DNA from 4 places in the Effusibacillus consociatus genome. Region 4 is predicted to be linked to each of the others. Evidence: riboswitches for the same ligand, from Rfam matches in the RefSeq annotation. Region 4 holds a riboswitch; each other region holds the start of a gene.
The links. A riboswitch is a leader RNA that binds a small molecule or an ion and turns the genes downstream of it on or off. The one in region 4 is predicted to bind cyclic di-AMP.

Region 1 (3,630 bases), on a different contig from region 4:
GGCAGACCGATGAGCAAGCGCCAGGTTGTTCCGGTCACCTGCCAAGTAGATGGCGATTTCTGAGTTCAGGGTTTTTGAAACTTGTCGGGAAAAATGGTCCAGCATAGAATCGATGTCCGCTATCGCGCTCATCTGCTTACTAAGCGCGTATAGTGCAGCGGTGTGTGCCTCCCTTTGCTTGGAATAGATGGCCTGCTGCTTCAGCTTGGCCGCCAGGCTGGCCGTTAATGCTGCGACTGCCAAATAAACGCCGAATGAAACCAGATAGCGCAAGTCTGCCACGGTAAAGCTCAAGACAGGAGGCACGAAGAAGAAATCGAAGGCTAAAACACCCAGGATTGCCGCGTAGAAAGCAGGACGCAGTCCCCCGAAGACGGCATTGATAAGAACCGGGAGTAAATAGATAAGGGCAATATTGACCAAATCAAAAGCAAGACCAAACGGTTTTAATACCATGGTCATGAGAGCGATCAGCAAAGTCGTGCTTACGTACGGTCGCAACGAAATCCATACCGCATTCCATTTATGCATAGCAAAACACATCCTGCTCTTTTTTGTGTCTCTCCTCTCTAGGTTACTGTAAAAAAAGAGTAAAATAAACCGGTACTAGGCGTAAAAAATTCGTAAAAATGATTGAGAAACCTCAAAATAATGAGTAAATACGAGAATAATGAAGATCTGCTGCCAGGGTCATGAATTCCCAAACATAAAGCACTCTTTTTAAGCGGATATACAATATGCTTCACTTTACAGTTTTTTTATCTCGGAGTAACATACGTCCATGAATTGAATTGTTTTTCATTTACAGTTGCTTAATTGTGACTCAGGAACAAGAGGAAACCAACTACGGATCAGTGCTTGTGTGAGAGCAAGGCAACCGGATCCGGAAGGGATGAATTCCCCCGTTTATACGAAGCTTAAGCAGGGGCAGGGCGACTCTCACCGCCCGAATCCGTAAGGAAAACTCGTAAATGCGGAAGCAGCCCTTTTCAAAAGTGTGGCCCTTGTAGAGAGAGGATGATGAAGCTTGTGATCGTAAGTTTCGACCACAGTGCTTATGCCTCTGTGGTGTTTCGTGAACATGATAATCATCGTTTCAATCGCTGAATTCTTCGATTAACACGAAGGAGCGGGGGAACCAATCGAAGCCGGTCTTGTCGGCTTCATGGGGTGAATCGCCGGTAAATCCGGCGTAGGGCGACTCTTACGCCCGAATCCGACAGCTAACCTCGTAAGCGTCTTTAAGAGAGGCAACAATTGTCGTGATTAGACACGGTGTTTTTTCGTGCCTAAGAAGCTGACGAAGAGTTCCTCTTCGAAAGCTTCTTTTTTGTTGCCTGAACAAGGTGGAGGGGATCGATCATGGAAGCTCACGATGAGTTTATACTCGTCTCTGCGCCCAACAAAACCGGGGGGCAGTTTATCAAAACGTTGCAAATCAAAAAAATGCTTTTTGCCGCGATTACGAATAATGATACCGAAAGATCAAGATTGGTGCATTTGGGAGTAAAAAACATCCTGTCGGTCGATACTACAGACCGAGAAACCTGGCTTATTCCAGAGCTCCCGGTGGGTAAGGTGTTCTTGTTTGAGTTAAGTTTGCCCTTGATCTGCAGATACATTCAGATCTGCCGTTCATGGACAGACAAGTCGATCTATGTCATCACCGGAAGCAGCAATGCAAGAATGGTCTACAAAGGACTTGGTGCCAATTACGTCATTCACACCCAAAGTGATGATGTTTCGTTTCTGCTTGATAAAGAAGGCTGAATCCGTTAAAGAAATTCATACCTGATAGTTGTTCCAGAGGAGGGTTGATCATTCATGATGGATATCGCGATGGTATTGACTTTAGCTGGCGCGTATGGATTGTTTTGCTTATTTTTGGCTTGGTGCGGACGGGTTGCAGGTGAATCGGGGGGAGAACACTCATGATCGTCGTTATTACTTTTACGGTTTTTATATTTTTGTATCTCATTTTTGCCTTGGTGAATCCGGAAAAATTTTAATCTTAATGAAACGTCTTGAGGAGGGCATAAAATGGCCATTTTGCAACTGGCAGCGGTCATTCTGATTTTAGTTTTGCTGGTCAAACCGTTGGGAACGTACATCTTTCACGTGTTTTCCAATCAGCCCAACCGGATGGATCGCGTATTCGGACCGGTCGAGAAGTTGATCTACGGGCTGACCGGTTTGAAAAACCGCGCCGAAATGAACTGGAAACGGTACACACTCAGTTTGATATTAACCAACGTAATTTTGGTGGCGGTTAGTTACTTCATTTTACGCATCCAGAAAGGATTGCCATTAAACCCAAATGGTATTGACAACATGGAGGCGACGCTATCCTTCAACACCGTAATCAGTTTTATGACAAATACAAACTTGCAGCACTACAGCGGTGAAACGGGTCTGTCCTATTTTTCACAAATGGCTGTCATTATAATGATGATGTTTACATCGGCGGCATCCGGCATCGTCGTAGCGATTGCATTCATTCGCGGCTTGACAAGCAAAGGGAAAACGCTCGGCAACTTCTTCACCGATTTTGTCAAAGCGCATACCCGTCTGCTCATCCCGATGGCGATCATCGTGACGCTGGCGCTTGTGGCTTTAAAGGTGCCGCAAACGCTTAGTCCGACCGTTCAAGCGACAACGCTTGAAGGCGGGACGCAACAAATCGCGATCGGTCCGGTGGCTTCCCTCGTATCGATCAAGCACCTGGGAACGAATGGGGGAGGATTCTTCGGTGCCAATTCGTCGCATCCGTTTGAGAATCCGAATCCGCTGACGAACGTGATTGAAATGCTGTCGATGTGGTGTATTCCGGCCGCATTGACGTATACATTCGGCAGATTCGCGCGAAATCAAAAACAAGGATGGGTCATCTTCAGCGCGATGCTTATCTTGTTTGTCGCCTTCCTCTCGGTTGTGTACACGTCGGAATTGCGGGGGAACCCGGCACTGAATGCGCTCGGAATCGACGCTTCGCAAGGAAGCATGGAAGGCAAGGAAGTCCGGTTCGGGATTGCGCAGTCGGCCTTGTTTACAACGGTTACGACCGCGGCGACAACCGGTTCCGTCAATAACATGCACGACACGCTTACGCCACTGGGCGGTCTTGTGCCGCTGGCGCAAATGATGCTAAACTGCGTGTTCGGCGGCGACGGGGTCGGGTTGGTGAACATGCTGATGTATGCGATATTGGGCGTCTTCCTTTGTGGACTGATGGTCGGCCGTACGCCCGAATTCTTGGGGCGAAAAATCGAAGCCCGGGAAATGAAACTAGTCGCCATCGCTATTTTAGCTCACCCGCTTATTATTTTGGCGCCCTCGGCAATCGCCTTTTTGACGGATTTGGGGAAAGGGGCCATCAGCAATCCCGGCTTCCATGGCATCTCGCAGGTACTGTATGAATATACGTCTTCCGCCGCGAACAACGGTTCCGGCTTCGAAGGTTTGGGCGACAATACGACGTTCTGGAACGTTTCTACGGGACTTGTCATGCTGTTCGGACGTTACATTTCTATTGTGGCACTGCTCGGCGTAGCCGGTTCCCTGGCGGCGAAACAATGGGTGCCGGAAACGATCGGAACGTTCCGCACGGACACCAAATTATTTGCGGGTATT
Region 2 (3,630 bases), on a different contig from region 4:
CAGACGCCGGGGCAGCCTGGAACAAACAAAAAAATGCCAGCAACGCGCTCACTGCAATTCCTACACTTCTTTTCATTCATGGAACCTCCTGACAGACAAAACCTCATTGTATACACGAATTGTGTCTTGAATCATTTGATCGATCGAAAAGTATTCCTGCACTCTTCGTTTCCCCGCATCCCCCAATGCCAACTTGCGTTCCTCATCACAAAGCAGCTCTTGTATATACTGGCAAAGCATGACAGGGCTTTGCGCAGGGATTAAAGCACCACACTCATTTATTCCTATCCTTGAGGCTCCGATCACTTCCGGCAGGCCACCGACATTCGTTGCAATTACAGCTACCCCTTCGCGCATGGCCTCTAACACCGCCAACCCGAAACCTTCCCGATGGGAACTCTGTACGTAAAGATCAAATCCCGGGATCAATTGAGAAGCTTCCTCTACAGATCCCAACCAGCGAATCCGGGCTGCAAGATCGGAACAAAGCTCCTGTAACTCCTCTTTCTGCGGGCCATCACCGATAATTACGAGATAGGCCTCGTGCCCGAGATTGGTTAGCATCCGAAAAGCAAGCAGAAGATCCGCAACCCCTTTTTCCGGGATAAGACGAGCAATCGTACCGATCACAGCGACATTCTGCGGGACTTTCATCAAGTTTCGGGCTTCCGTTCGGCTGATCCGCTGTTTTGTGGGCGCCAGACCATTGTATACGATAGAGATTTTATCCGTACGCCGAACAATCTGCTGCTGCAATTGCTCAGCCAATGCATTAGAAACAGCGATGTAACGATCTGTCTGGCTTGAGAGCTTTCTTTCGATCGTAACGAATGTCGATCGCAGAATACGATTTGCGGGTTGGATAAAATTATGCACCGTGCAGATCAGGCGAGGCTTTCGCTTTGCCAATGCGGCTGCCGTTCTCCCGATCAGGGCCGATTTTGCTCCATGCATATGAAGGATGTCAATTGGATGTCTTTCAAGCTGCTGCCGAAGAGCGATGACAGATCGCATGTCCTCCCAGGGTTTTACACCGTCTTTCACTTCCAAAGCGATCTTGTGAACCCGCGAAGGCAATTGGCAAAATAACGCAGACTCTTCGGGGCATGCTACGATCGGCTCAATCTGATCGTGCGGCATCCCCCAGATAAGTTGTTTTACATGCTCCCGCATGCCTCCATCAGCCGGTCGAACGACATGCATGACTCGGATCGGCATCTGCTAATCACCTCGGACGCACCTTTTATCCAGTTAGAATACCCTTGCCTGTGGAAAATATTTCATTCACTGCTTTTCGGAGGCAATAAAAAAAGGCCTGCATGGGCAGACCCCAATATCCGGATTCGAGTTATTTCCCGAGAATCCGCACTTGAACGTTTTGAACTCCAAAATTCTTCAGGCTTTGTGCATCTGCATTGATATAAATATCAATTCGATTTCCGCGAACCGCCCCGCCAATGTCTTCAGCGACAGCCATGAAACCATTGGCCGGAAGATTCGGATGCTGGTAGCCTGAAACCCATACTCGTGTTCCCAGTGGAATCACTTTTGGATCCACTGCGATTACTCCTTGTCTTACAGTCGTCCCCGTATAAGTCTTGCCACCATATTTCCAGTTAATGTTGGCTGGACCATAAGCGGTGGCTTTCATTGTTAAAGACCCGGATCCGGTGGAAGAGGTTTGTTTGGGTGGAACGGACGCTTTCGGTTCGGACATTCCGCTGCGGCTCGCCAGAACCGGAGCGACTTGCGTCGGCTGCTGACCCGAGTTCTCTGCAGGCTCACCATTGTCTGTTTGTTGCACCGCTTGCTGTGATTCCGTTGTTGGTTGCCGGTTGTCGGCCTCGGCTTTGGCAGCACTTGATTCAGCGGGTTGGGCTTGACTGTTCCAGGCTCCATTCACCGTGAAACCGCTCACGAGCAATGCAGATACGATAAGGGCACCCAGTGATCCCTTTTTCCAAGGAAATTTCATATTCAATTTCGACACTCCTTCCAAGCCTCCGAAGTTAGCTGACGGGTTCGGGAGAAGGTTCCCGCGCGAATCCAGGGAACTTATTCCCCGCTGATCGCGATTCACCCCATTTAACCGGTTCCTCCGTACGCATGCTTTTTTTACCAAAAACCGGATGCGATTCGGCTTGCCAAATTCCCGTCTATTCTACTAGGGTTCATGAAAAGAGTCATTAGTGGATTGTTGGAAAAAAACGTCCGGAAATTCCCTCCGGACGTTAGACGACTTGTTACACGTTATACTTTGACGACTTTCACCAACTCGATGTCGGGGTCATCCGGTCCTTGAACCGGCAGGCCCGCTTTGATGTGTTCCCGAATGTAGTCAATATTCTCTTTTGTGACGATTTCACCGGGCAAAAGAATCGGAATCCCCGGCGGGTAGACCATTACCAATTCGGCAAACGTTCTTCCGACCGCCTCATCGAATGGTACCACTTCCGTCTCGGAATAAAAAGCTTCACGCGGGGACATTGCCAGTTTCGGGATCTCCGGAAGGTGAACTTGAACAATCTGTTTGCCCGCTTGGTACACATGACGTTCCGCAATTCTGCGCAGCGCTTTTAAGAGGGCATCAACTGTTTCTTTTGTATCCCCGACCGTGACGATGCACAGGATGTTATACAGGTCGGACAGTTCCACTTCAATGTTGAATTCTTCCCGCAGCACACGTTCCACATCGTGTCCGCTGATTCCCAGGTCTTTGACTGAAATCGTCAGCTTCAGAGGATCCATATCATAAATCGAAGAATTGTGCAGGATCTCTCTCCCAAAACAATAAAGTCCTTCCATCTTGTTAATCTCATCCCTTGCATATTCAGCAAGGGAAATGGCTTCCTCCAACATTTCGTGTCCGTGAATCGCCAGGTTTTTGCGTGCCGTATCAAGCGAAGCCAACAGCAAATACGAAGTGGACGTAGTCGTCAGCATGGACAAGATCGATTGGACATGATCCGGATTGACCAGACCTTCTTTTACATTCAAAACCGAACTTTGTGTCATGGAGCCACCCAGCTTGTGAACGGAGGTTGCCGCCATGTCCGCCCCGGCCTGCATAGCGGAGAGAGGCAGTTTTTCGTGAAAATGAATATGCACTCCGTGCGCCTCGTCGACCACTACAGGCACTCCCCGATCGTGAGCCAATTCGACAATCGATTTCAAGTCGCAGGAAATGCCGAAATAAGTGGGGTTAATGAGCAATACCCCCTTTGCGTCAGGGTGTTCATCAAGAGTTCGGCGAACCGTATCATAAGAAACCCCATGCGCTATCCCGAAGTTCGGATCCAGTTCCGGATGCATGAATACCGGTTCCGCTCCGGACAGAATAATAGCAGCCGAAACTGATTTATGGACGTTGCGAGGCACAAGAATTTTGTCTCCCGGTCCGACCACGGACATAATCATCGTGATGATCGCACCGGTTGTCCCTTGCACGGTAAAAAATGTATAGTCAGCGCCAAATGCTTTTGCAGCAAGCTCCTGAGCGTCCCGAATAATTCCCTTCGGACTATGGAGATCGTCAAGCGGCGCGATATTGATCAAATCAATCGAAAGTGCGTTAGATCCGACAAAATCACGGAATTCGCTCGCCATCCCGGTGCCTTTCTTGTGACCCGG
Region 3 (3,630 bases), on a different contig from region 4:
TTAACGTGTAAAGAGTCTCGATCCGGTTCTGAAAATATTGCCACCGTCTGAATCCCCAGCTCTTTACAAGCCCGGATCACTCGGACAGCAATCTCTCCTCGATTTGCAATCAATATTTTCTTAAACACTTGGCCGCCCCTCCGTATTAGTCGACTTTGACAAGGAACAGCGGCTGTCCGTATTCAACCATTTCGCCGTCTTGGACCAGAACGGCAGCGATTTCACCTCGTACGTCCGCTTCAATTTCGTTCATTAATTTCATCGCTTCCAGAATACAGACCACTGTCTTGTCCGTTACTTTTGAACCGACTTTCACAAATGGCTCCGCGTCAGGTGCCGAAGCTTGGTAGAAAGTACCCACCATAGGGGATACTATTTTATGCAATGTCGGGTCCTCTACCGGTGTATCCGCTTTCTTTTTCGTAACTTTCTCAACAGTAACGGGAGTTTCTGCAGGTGTAACAACGACCGGGTTGATAGGTGAAGATGTCGTATATTCTGCGTTCACGGATGGTATCACCAGCGGAGCCGCAACACTCAACTCCTTTTTTATCACCAGCTTCGTCCCAGCCGCTTCGAGATTCAGTTCGGTCACGGAAGTTTCATCAATTAACCGTACAAGCTCACGAATTTCATTCAACTTCAACATTTTGAATTGTCCTCCGGTTTCACGTTCGTTCCGAATTTCGGAATTTAAGTTCCGAATTTTACAATGTCTTTACATGAATATTACAATTCAGCGAATAAAAAAACAAGAGTAAAAAATTAACCCCTCAACTTTTTGACTTTGAAATCGAAATCGAATCCTAATGCATATGAGTTAACCCAAATAAAATGACATGCCTTTATAAAACAGGCATGTCACTTTTGCAGAAATCTCACAATTTTCAATTCAATCCAATGCCACCCTTTCGCCAAATCATAGGGCAGCAGAATGAACGTGCAAAGAAAAGCCACCGGGAGAACCATTGTGAGCCGTAGAGTCCGGTTCTCCACCAGAGAGTGGATCATATCATATTGGATGTTATGCCGGTTTTCTTCCGCGACTTGCGGCAGAAGCTCCGATAACAACTCATGGTAGATACGGCCCGTAGAATTCACCAAGTAGAGAATCAGCCCGCTTACCAGTGCAATCGATACATATTTCCACAATGGAACAACCCCCTTTTCTCAAAGGTGTCTCTTCCAGTCTATGTACCCGGACAAAAAATGGGTTCCATTGAAAGCACAAAAATAGAGCAGCCAGTCGGAAATCCGACTGGCTTGTAATTAGATGCGTTTTGCTCCAATATAGCGGGGTCCCCAGTACGAACTGCTGAAACTGTCAATCTTTACCCCGTGGGAACTGGTTGCCGAAATAAACTGCTGATCCCCGATATAAATGCCAACGTGGGTAGCTCCTTGCGCGTATGTCGTGAAAAACACCAGATCTCCCGGCTGCAGTTCCGAAACAGCAGAGCCTTGTTCGAACATTGCTTGCGATGTGCGCGGCAGTTCAATGCCTTTCTGTGCAAACACATAACGGACAAATCCGGAACAGTCAAATCCTGATGGACTGGAACCTCCCCAAGCATACGGAACACCGACAAATTGTTTTGCGGTTTCTGCAGCATCCGCGTTGGCTGATTGAGCTTGTTTCAACTCCTCCGCTTTCTTTGCGGCCGCTTCCTCAATTTGTGGGGCGGTAGTCGGCCCGACTTTGCCCGTTTCTTGAATCCCGTGATCCTTTTGGAATGCTTTCACAGCACCTTCAGTGATCTCACCATAGTAACCGGTGTTTGAAGGATATGTGAAATATCCCAAAATCCTCAAGTCTTGCTGTAAGGCAACAACTTCTGATCCTTGTGAGCCTTTTTCCAGCAGCTTTTCCCCGTACTTTGTAGCAGCTTCCGCATTTGAAGCGCCAAGGGAGACAGTAACAATTGTCCCTGCAAATACAAGTGCCTTCAGAAACTTATTCAATTTGATTCGATTCCTCCTGAAGCCTCCGAGGTTAGTTGTCGGGTTCGGGTTGAGGTACCCTTCACAAAAAATGCGATTCACCCCATAAAGTAGGTCCCCCGTACTGACAAACACTGTCAGATTCGGCAATATTTCTACTAATCTTTTAAAAAATATCACGAATGATGTCGAACTTCAATAGACTTTGGTCCGAATGACAGTAGTACTTTAGACCTATTTTCTTTTGTTGATCCACTCTAGAATATCTGTCAAAACCTCTTCCTTTTCCGGTTCGTTCACCAACTCATGATACAATCCCGGATAGATCTTTAACTTCTTATCCCGCGAGCCGGCTTTCTCAACAAACGGAATAGCTGCTTCCGGATCCACAATTCGGTCGGCACCCGCCTGCAGGAGCAGCAGCGGCTGTTGAATTCTGCTTGCTTGGAGCATCGCCTGCTGCATCGCCACCTGCAATTCTTCAAACCATCTGATTGAAACCCGGGACTCGTTATAGGGATCTTCGGAATATTTTTTCACCACGTCAAGCGAACGGGATACATCCGCAGCAGCAATGCCATTGGGCATTCGCAGGCGAGGCGTCAATCTTCCAAGCACCCCTGCCAGGTTCCGTTTCCATTGGGGAACCTGCATCTTTAACCTGAGGCATGGAGAACTCAACACCACTCCTTTGATCGGCAGATTACCCGCATCCGGCTCCTGCAAAAAGCGAACCGTTACCAATCCCCCCATTGAGTGTCCAAAAAGAAACACAGACGTGTCCCCTACAGTATTTTTTGTTTCTGTCAGCCAGTTTCGTACGCAGTCAGTGTAATCGGAGAATCGATCAATATGGCCGCGTGTACCCGGGGACTGTCCGAATCCAGGCAGATCTCCGGCAAAAACTGCAATATTCCTGGCGAGAAACCAGTTGATCACGTGTTCATACCGGCCGCTGTGTTCCCCTGCCCCATGAATAAGTAATATTGCTACCCCAGTGGAGCCTTCCGGAATCCATTGTTGAAAATGTAGTCCCTCCATGTCCCGTCCTCCTTTTGTATCATGACATTATTCGAGGAATTTTCTGAAATTCCTGCAACAAAAAGAGCCGGGGGAATTTCCCCGACTCTCTCGTCACACAATATTAGTGCATATCCGCAAGTGCTTTCTGATCCAGCAGAACAATGTGTCGCTTTTCGACATCGATATGGCCTGCCGTTTTAAACTCATTCAGTATTTTACTGGTGGTTTCCCGCGTGGATCCGATCAGGCTTGCCATATCCTCATGTGTCAGTCGAATCCCGATTTTCACTCCGCCATCCACCCGTTGCCCGTGCAGATCTGCCAATTTCAGCAGCAGCCGGGCCAATCGGGTTTGGACGTCATAGAAAACGAGATTCTCGATTTGTTCCTGTACTTCTTCCAATCTCTGTTCCACAATGTGTGCCAGCCGCAAAGAAATCATCGGGTTGCGGGAAATGATTTTCTCGAACTCGTGCTTGTTGATCGCACAAATATAAGCATCATCAAGCGCTTCCGCATAGTACTTGCGCGGTTCATCGCCAAAAATCGCACTTTCCCCAAAGATCGCACCCGGTTCCAAAATCACCAGTGTAAAGTGTTTCCCTGTATCGGAAAGCCGGGAAATTCGAACCCGGCCTTTTTTTAACAAATATACTGCGTTGCTCG
Region 4 (3,630 bases):
TAGATACAACGTGGGTAGAAGGTACGTGGGTTGTAGCCAAATCTTTCATTGGAATGATCGCTGTCAGCGCGGGGTTGATCGGCTTCTGGTTCCGTCGCATGCCCGGTTGGGAACGAATCATTTTAACGATTGCCGGGTTACTGTTAATTATGCCAGGCACACTGACTGATATTGTTGGTCTGGGAATAATCGGTGTTGAACTGGTTATCCAATACCTGCAGACGCGTAACCGAAAAGCGGTTCTTAACGAATAACAAAGAAGTGGTTGCAGTTTATTCTGCAACCACTTCTTTGTTATGCTTTACTCATGCAAATGGTAAGGCAAGGTTGCAACAACGACATTCTTCCGCCCCAAAAGCTTAGACCGAATTCGGAACGCAGACTGGTTGTGAAGCACACGATGCCAGAACTTCTTGGGGACAAACTGCGGCAACAACACCATAACCGTATCGTTTGGATCTACACGGCAATCGACCCGCTCCACAAATTCGACAAGAGGTTCGACGATGGTTCGATATCTGGATACGAAGGTTACAAGCCGAACCCCAGAGTTCCATTGCTCCCATTTTTCCTTCATTTGATCTGCCTCTTCCTCAGAAAACGCCACGTAAAAAGCAACTACTCTCGGAGAGAGTGTCTTGGCATAAGCAATGGTCGATGCGACGACTCGATGGATTCCTGCAACAGGTACAATTATGACGGATTCTTTTTGAGGAAGGGGATCCTTTAAATCAATCCGCAATTGAGTTCCCACTGCTTCGTAATGACGGTGGATTTTGGTAATTACCCATAGCAAAATAGGTGTCAAGACGATCACGATCCATGCGCCTTCCGAAAATTTGGTGACGCTGAAAATCATTAGCACAACAAACGTAACAACAGCTCCAACTCCATTTATGAACACCCGGCGCTGCCATCCTTTATTCCGTTCTCGCACCCATTTTAGAATGAGTCCGCTCTGTGCCATGGTAAACGATAAAAATACCCCAATTGCGTAGAGCGGGATCAGAAGATCCGTTTTTCCGTTGAACAGGATCAACAGGAGACTGGATAACACACCTAACGTAATAATCCCATAATTGTAGGCTAAACGGTCCCCTCGATGGGCAAACATTCGCGGGAAGTTTTTGTCCTGCGCCATAATCGAAGCAAGAATCGGAAAGCCGCTAAAACTGGTGTTAGCTGCTAATACCAAAATCAACATTGTGGCGATTTGAATAGCGAAATACATTCCGCCTCGTCCAAATGCGTTCTCCGCAACCATCGACAGCACAGAAGTGTGCCCTTTCGGATCCGGGTGGACACCGTAAGCTAATGAAAAGATGGTTACCCCGCCAAAGATTACCGCCAATAACATCCCTAATGTAAGCATTGTAAGTTTCGCGTTGCGCTGCGAAGGGGTTCGAAAGTGCGGTACAGCGTTGGAAATTGCCTCTATACCCGTAACCGCCGAACAACCGGAAGAAAAAGCTTTCAGCAGGACAAACAACGTCAACCCGGAAGGGATTGTGGTCGGAGGAGCAATCTGTTGCACGGAATGCCCCGAACCCGTCAGCAAGTCGAAAGCACCTTTTCCCACTAGAGAAAGCATACAAAAGATAAACAAATAGGTTGGCAAAGCGAAAACTGTTCCCGCTTCAGATGTGCCTCGGAGATTCATCCAAACCATGATCCAGACAAGAGCTACAGCTATCGGTATTACATACGGTATTGTTACTGGAAATGCGGACGTGATTGCTTGAACTCCGGCTGCTATGGAAACAGCCACTGTTAATACATAATCAATTAACAGAGAGACACCCGCCAGACGTCCCCACATAGGTCCCAAGTTTGTCTTGGCTACCATGTAAGCGCCGCCTCCTTGCGGATACGCGTCAATTACTTGACGGTAGCTGACAACCAAGACTCCGATAAGTAAAATAATCGCCGTTGCAATGGGTAACGAAAAAGAGAACGCCACGGCTCCGACGGTAGCCAATTCAAGCAGAATCTGTTCCGTTCCGTACGCAACAGATGAAAGAGCGTCTGACGATAAAATCGGCAACGCCTTCCACACCGGCATTTTTTCTGATTCGATCTCGGTGGACTTCAAGGGTCGTCCAATCAGGATTCTTCTGAGTCTTTGGCTCTCCATTAATCTTTTGCCTCCCAAGAGCTTCCGCTTAATTACGTAGTTAGAATACCCTAAACGGACTGCTCCAAATTCTTTAATACACATAAACCTACAGATTTTCATAAATCCGTCACATCAGCGAAATAAAAAGAACCGACACCTACTTTTCCTTAAGAACCGAAGCTCCACAGAAAAAGTCTGTATCGGTCCACCGCATACCCAAGAAACCACTCCCGTTTCTCCAGTACGTAGTCAACCAAGACCGTTACCTAACCAGTTAAAGTGCGATAAAAAATAAAAAAGACCATCGCAAACGAATTGGATAGGCCAATGGACCTTCCCTGCTTTAGCTTACGAAGTTAGCTGACGGGTAGGATGGCAGAGAAGTTCATCTCATCCCTCCTGATCATTCAGGATTAACCCCACGTGATTGGTTCCTCCGCTCCTGGCTGCTGCCAGAATTAGGCTAGATTCAATTGTTGTTATGATACTACTTGGATTTGAAAATATTTGCACGTGTGTTTTTTGTGAAAAAAGACCCGCTTTTCACTTCAAATACACACAAATAAGTGATTTAAGACCATTAATCTTATGATAGCTCTTTTTTCATGATTCTCATTCTTTCTGTAAACATCTTTCGTTCTGTCAAAGAATATAATTGTTTTAATATGGGTGAAATAGATGATAGCATTCACCTAAGTCACAGTCTTGGCGAATGCCAAGTTTTCTGTATGTTATAATGGGAAAAACTGCATATGCAGCTGTATGGATCGAATAGGAGGATGATACATATGACCGTTGCCACAAACCGGCTTCCCAAAAGAAATGAAATTCCGGACGAAATGAAATGGAAGTTGGAAGATATCTATGCTTCAACCGAAAAGTGGGAGCAGGATTATCAGGAGATCAAGAGTCACATCGTAAAGATCCAGGGATTTGAAGGGAAATTGGCCGAATCGGCGCAGAATCTGCTTGATTGTCTCAAGGTCCAGGACCAACTGGCTGAGAAAATGGGCCGACTTTATGCCTATGCCCGCATGCGCCGCGATGAGGACAATACAAACACGGTTTACCAAGCCCTTACAGACCGTGCGGCTACACTTAGTGTACAAGCGTCCAGTGCAACCGCTTTTATCACGCCGGAGATTTTATCCATTCCGGAAGAAACCCTTAAGAGGTTCATGTCTGAAGAAACGGGTTTAGAACTTTATCACTTTGTGATTCACGAAATACTGCGTTCCAAAGAACATATTCTGTCACCTGTTGAAGAACTGCTCCTGGCTCAAGCGGGGGAGTTAGCCCAAGGTCCGGGGACAATCTTCGGAATGCTGAACAATGCTGACATCAAATTTCCAACTATCAAAGATGAAAACGGCTATGAGATTGAACTGACAAAGGGCCGATATATCCAGCTCCTGGAGAGCAAAGACCGTCGGGTAAGAAAAGATGCGTTCGAAGCGCTCTACGAAACGTACCGCAAGCAAAAGAACACGCTGGCCGCTATATTGCATGCAAGT

Region 1: linked by a shared signal. The riboswitch ahead of ACFO8Q_RS22590 (hypothetical protein) and the one ahead of ACFO8Q_RS08205 (APC family permease) in region 4 are both predicted to bind cyclic di-AMP.
Region 2: linked by a shared signal. The riboswitch ahead of ACFO8Q_RS01665 (3D domain-containing protein) and the one ahead of ACFO8Q_RS08205 (APC family permease) in region 4 are both predicted to bind cyclic di-AMP.
Region 3: linked by a shared signal. The riboswitch ahead of ACFO8Q_RS11080 (C40 family peptidase) and the one ahead of ACFO8Q_RS08205 (APC family permease) in region 4 are both predicted to bind cyclic di-AMP.

Annotation. Positions count from the first base shown of each region.
Region 1 covers NZ_JBHSHC010000154.1:104,122-107,751, forward strand. The annotation lists gene ACFO8Q_RS22585 (ATP-binding protein) at 1-531, opposite strand, end outside; cyclic di-AMP (ydaO/yuaA leader) riboswitch at 1,092-1,253, shown strand; gene ACFO8Q_RS22590 (hypothetical protein) at 1,363-1,770, shown strand; gene ACFO8Q_RS22595 (potassium-transporting ATPase subunit F) at 1,932-2,009, shown strand; gene kdpA (potassium-transporting ATPase subunit KdpA) at 2,041-3,630, shown strand, end outside.
Region 2 covers NZ_JBHSHC010000013.1:15,317-18,946, reverse strand. The annotation lists gene ACFO8Q_RS01675 (hypothetical protein) at 1-76, opposite strand, end outside; gene ACFO8Q_RS01670 (glycosyltransferase) at 73-1,218, opposite strand; gene ACFO8Q_RS01665 (3D domain-containing protein) at 1,349-1,975, opposite strand; cyclic di-AMP (ydaO/yuaA leader) riboswitch at 1,983-2,152, opposite strand; gene ACFO8Q_RS01660 (aminotransferase class I/II-fold pyridoxal phosphate-dependent enzyme) at 2,251-3,630, opposite strand, start outside.
Region 3 covers NZ_JBHSHC010000093.1:43,402-47,031, reverse strand. The annotation lists gene accC (acetyl-CoA carboxylase biotin carboxylase subunit) at 1-128, opposite strand, end outside; gene accB (acetyl-CoA carboxylase biotin carboxyl carrier protein) at 146-649, opposite strand; gene ACFO8Q_RS11085 (hypothetical protein) at 862-1,152, opposite strand; gene ACFO8Q_RS11080 (C40 family peptidase) at 1,270-1,962, opposite strand; cyclic di-AMP (ydaO/yuaA leader) riboswitch at 1,968-2,100, opposite strand; gene ACFO8Q_RS11075 (alpha/beta hydrolase) at 2,176-2,982, opposite strand; gene ACFO8Q_RS11070 (Crp/Fnr family transcriptional regulator) at 3,086-3,630, opposite strand, start outside.
Region 4 covers NZ_JBHSHC010000053.1:27,637-31,266, forward strand. The annotation lists gene ACFO8Q_RS08200 (TRAP transporter permease) at 1-254, shown strand, start outside; gene ACFO8Q_RS08205 (APC family permease) at 302-2,134, opposite strand; cyclic di-AMP (ydaO/yuaA leader) riboswitch at 2,448-2,591, opposite strand; gene pepF (oligoendopeptidase F) at 2,905-3,630, shown strand, end outside.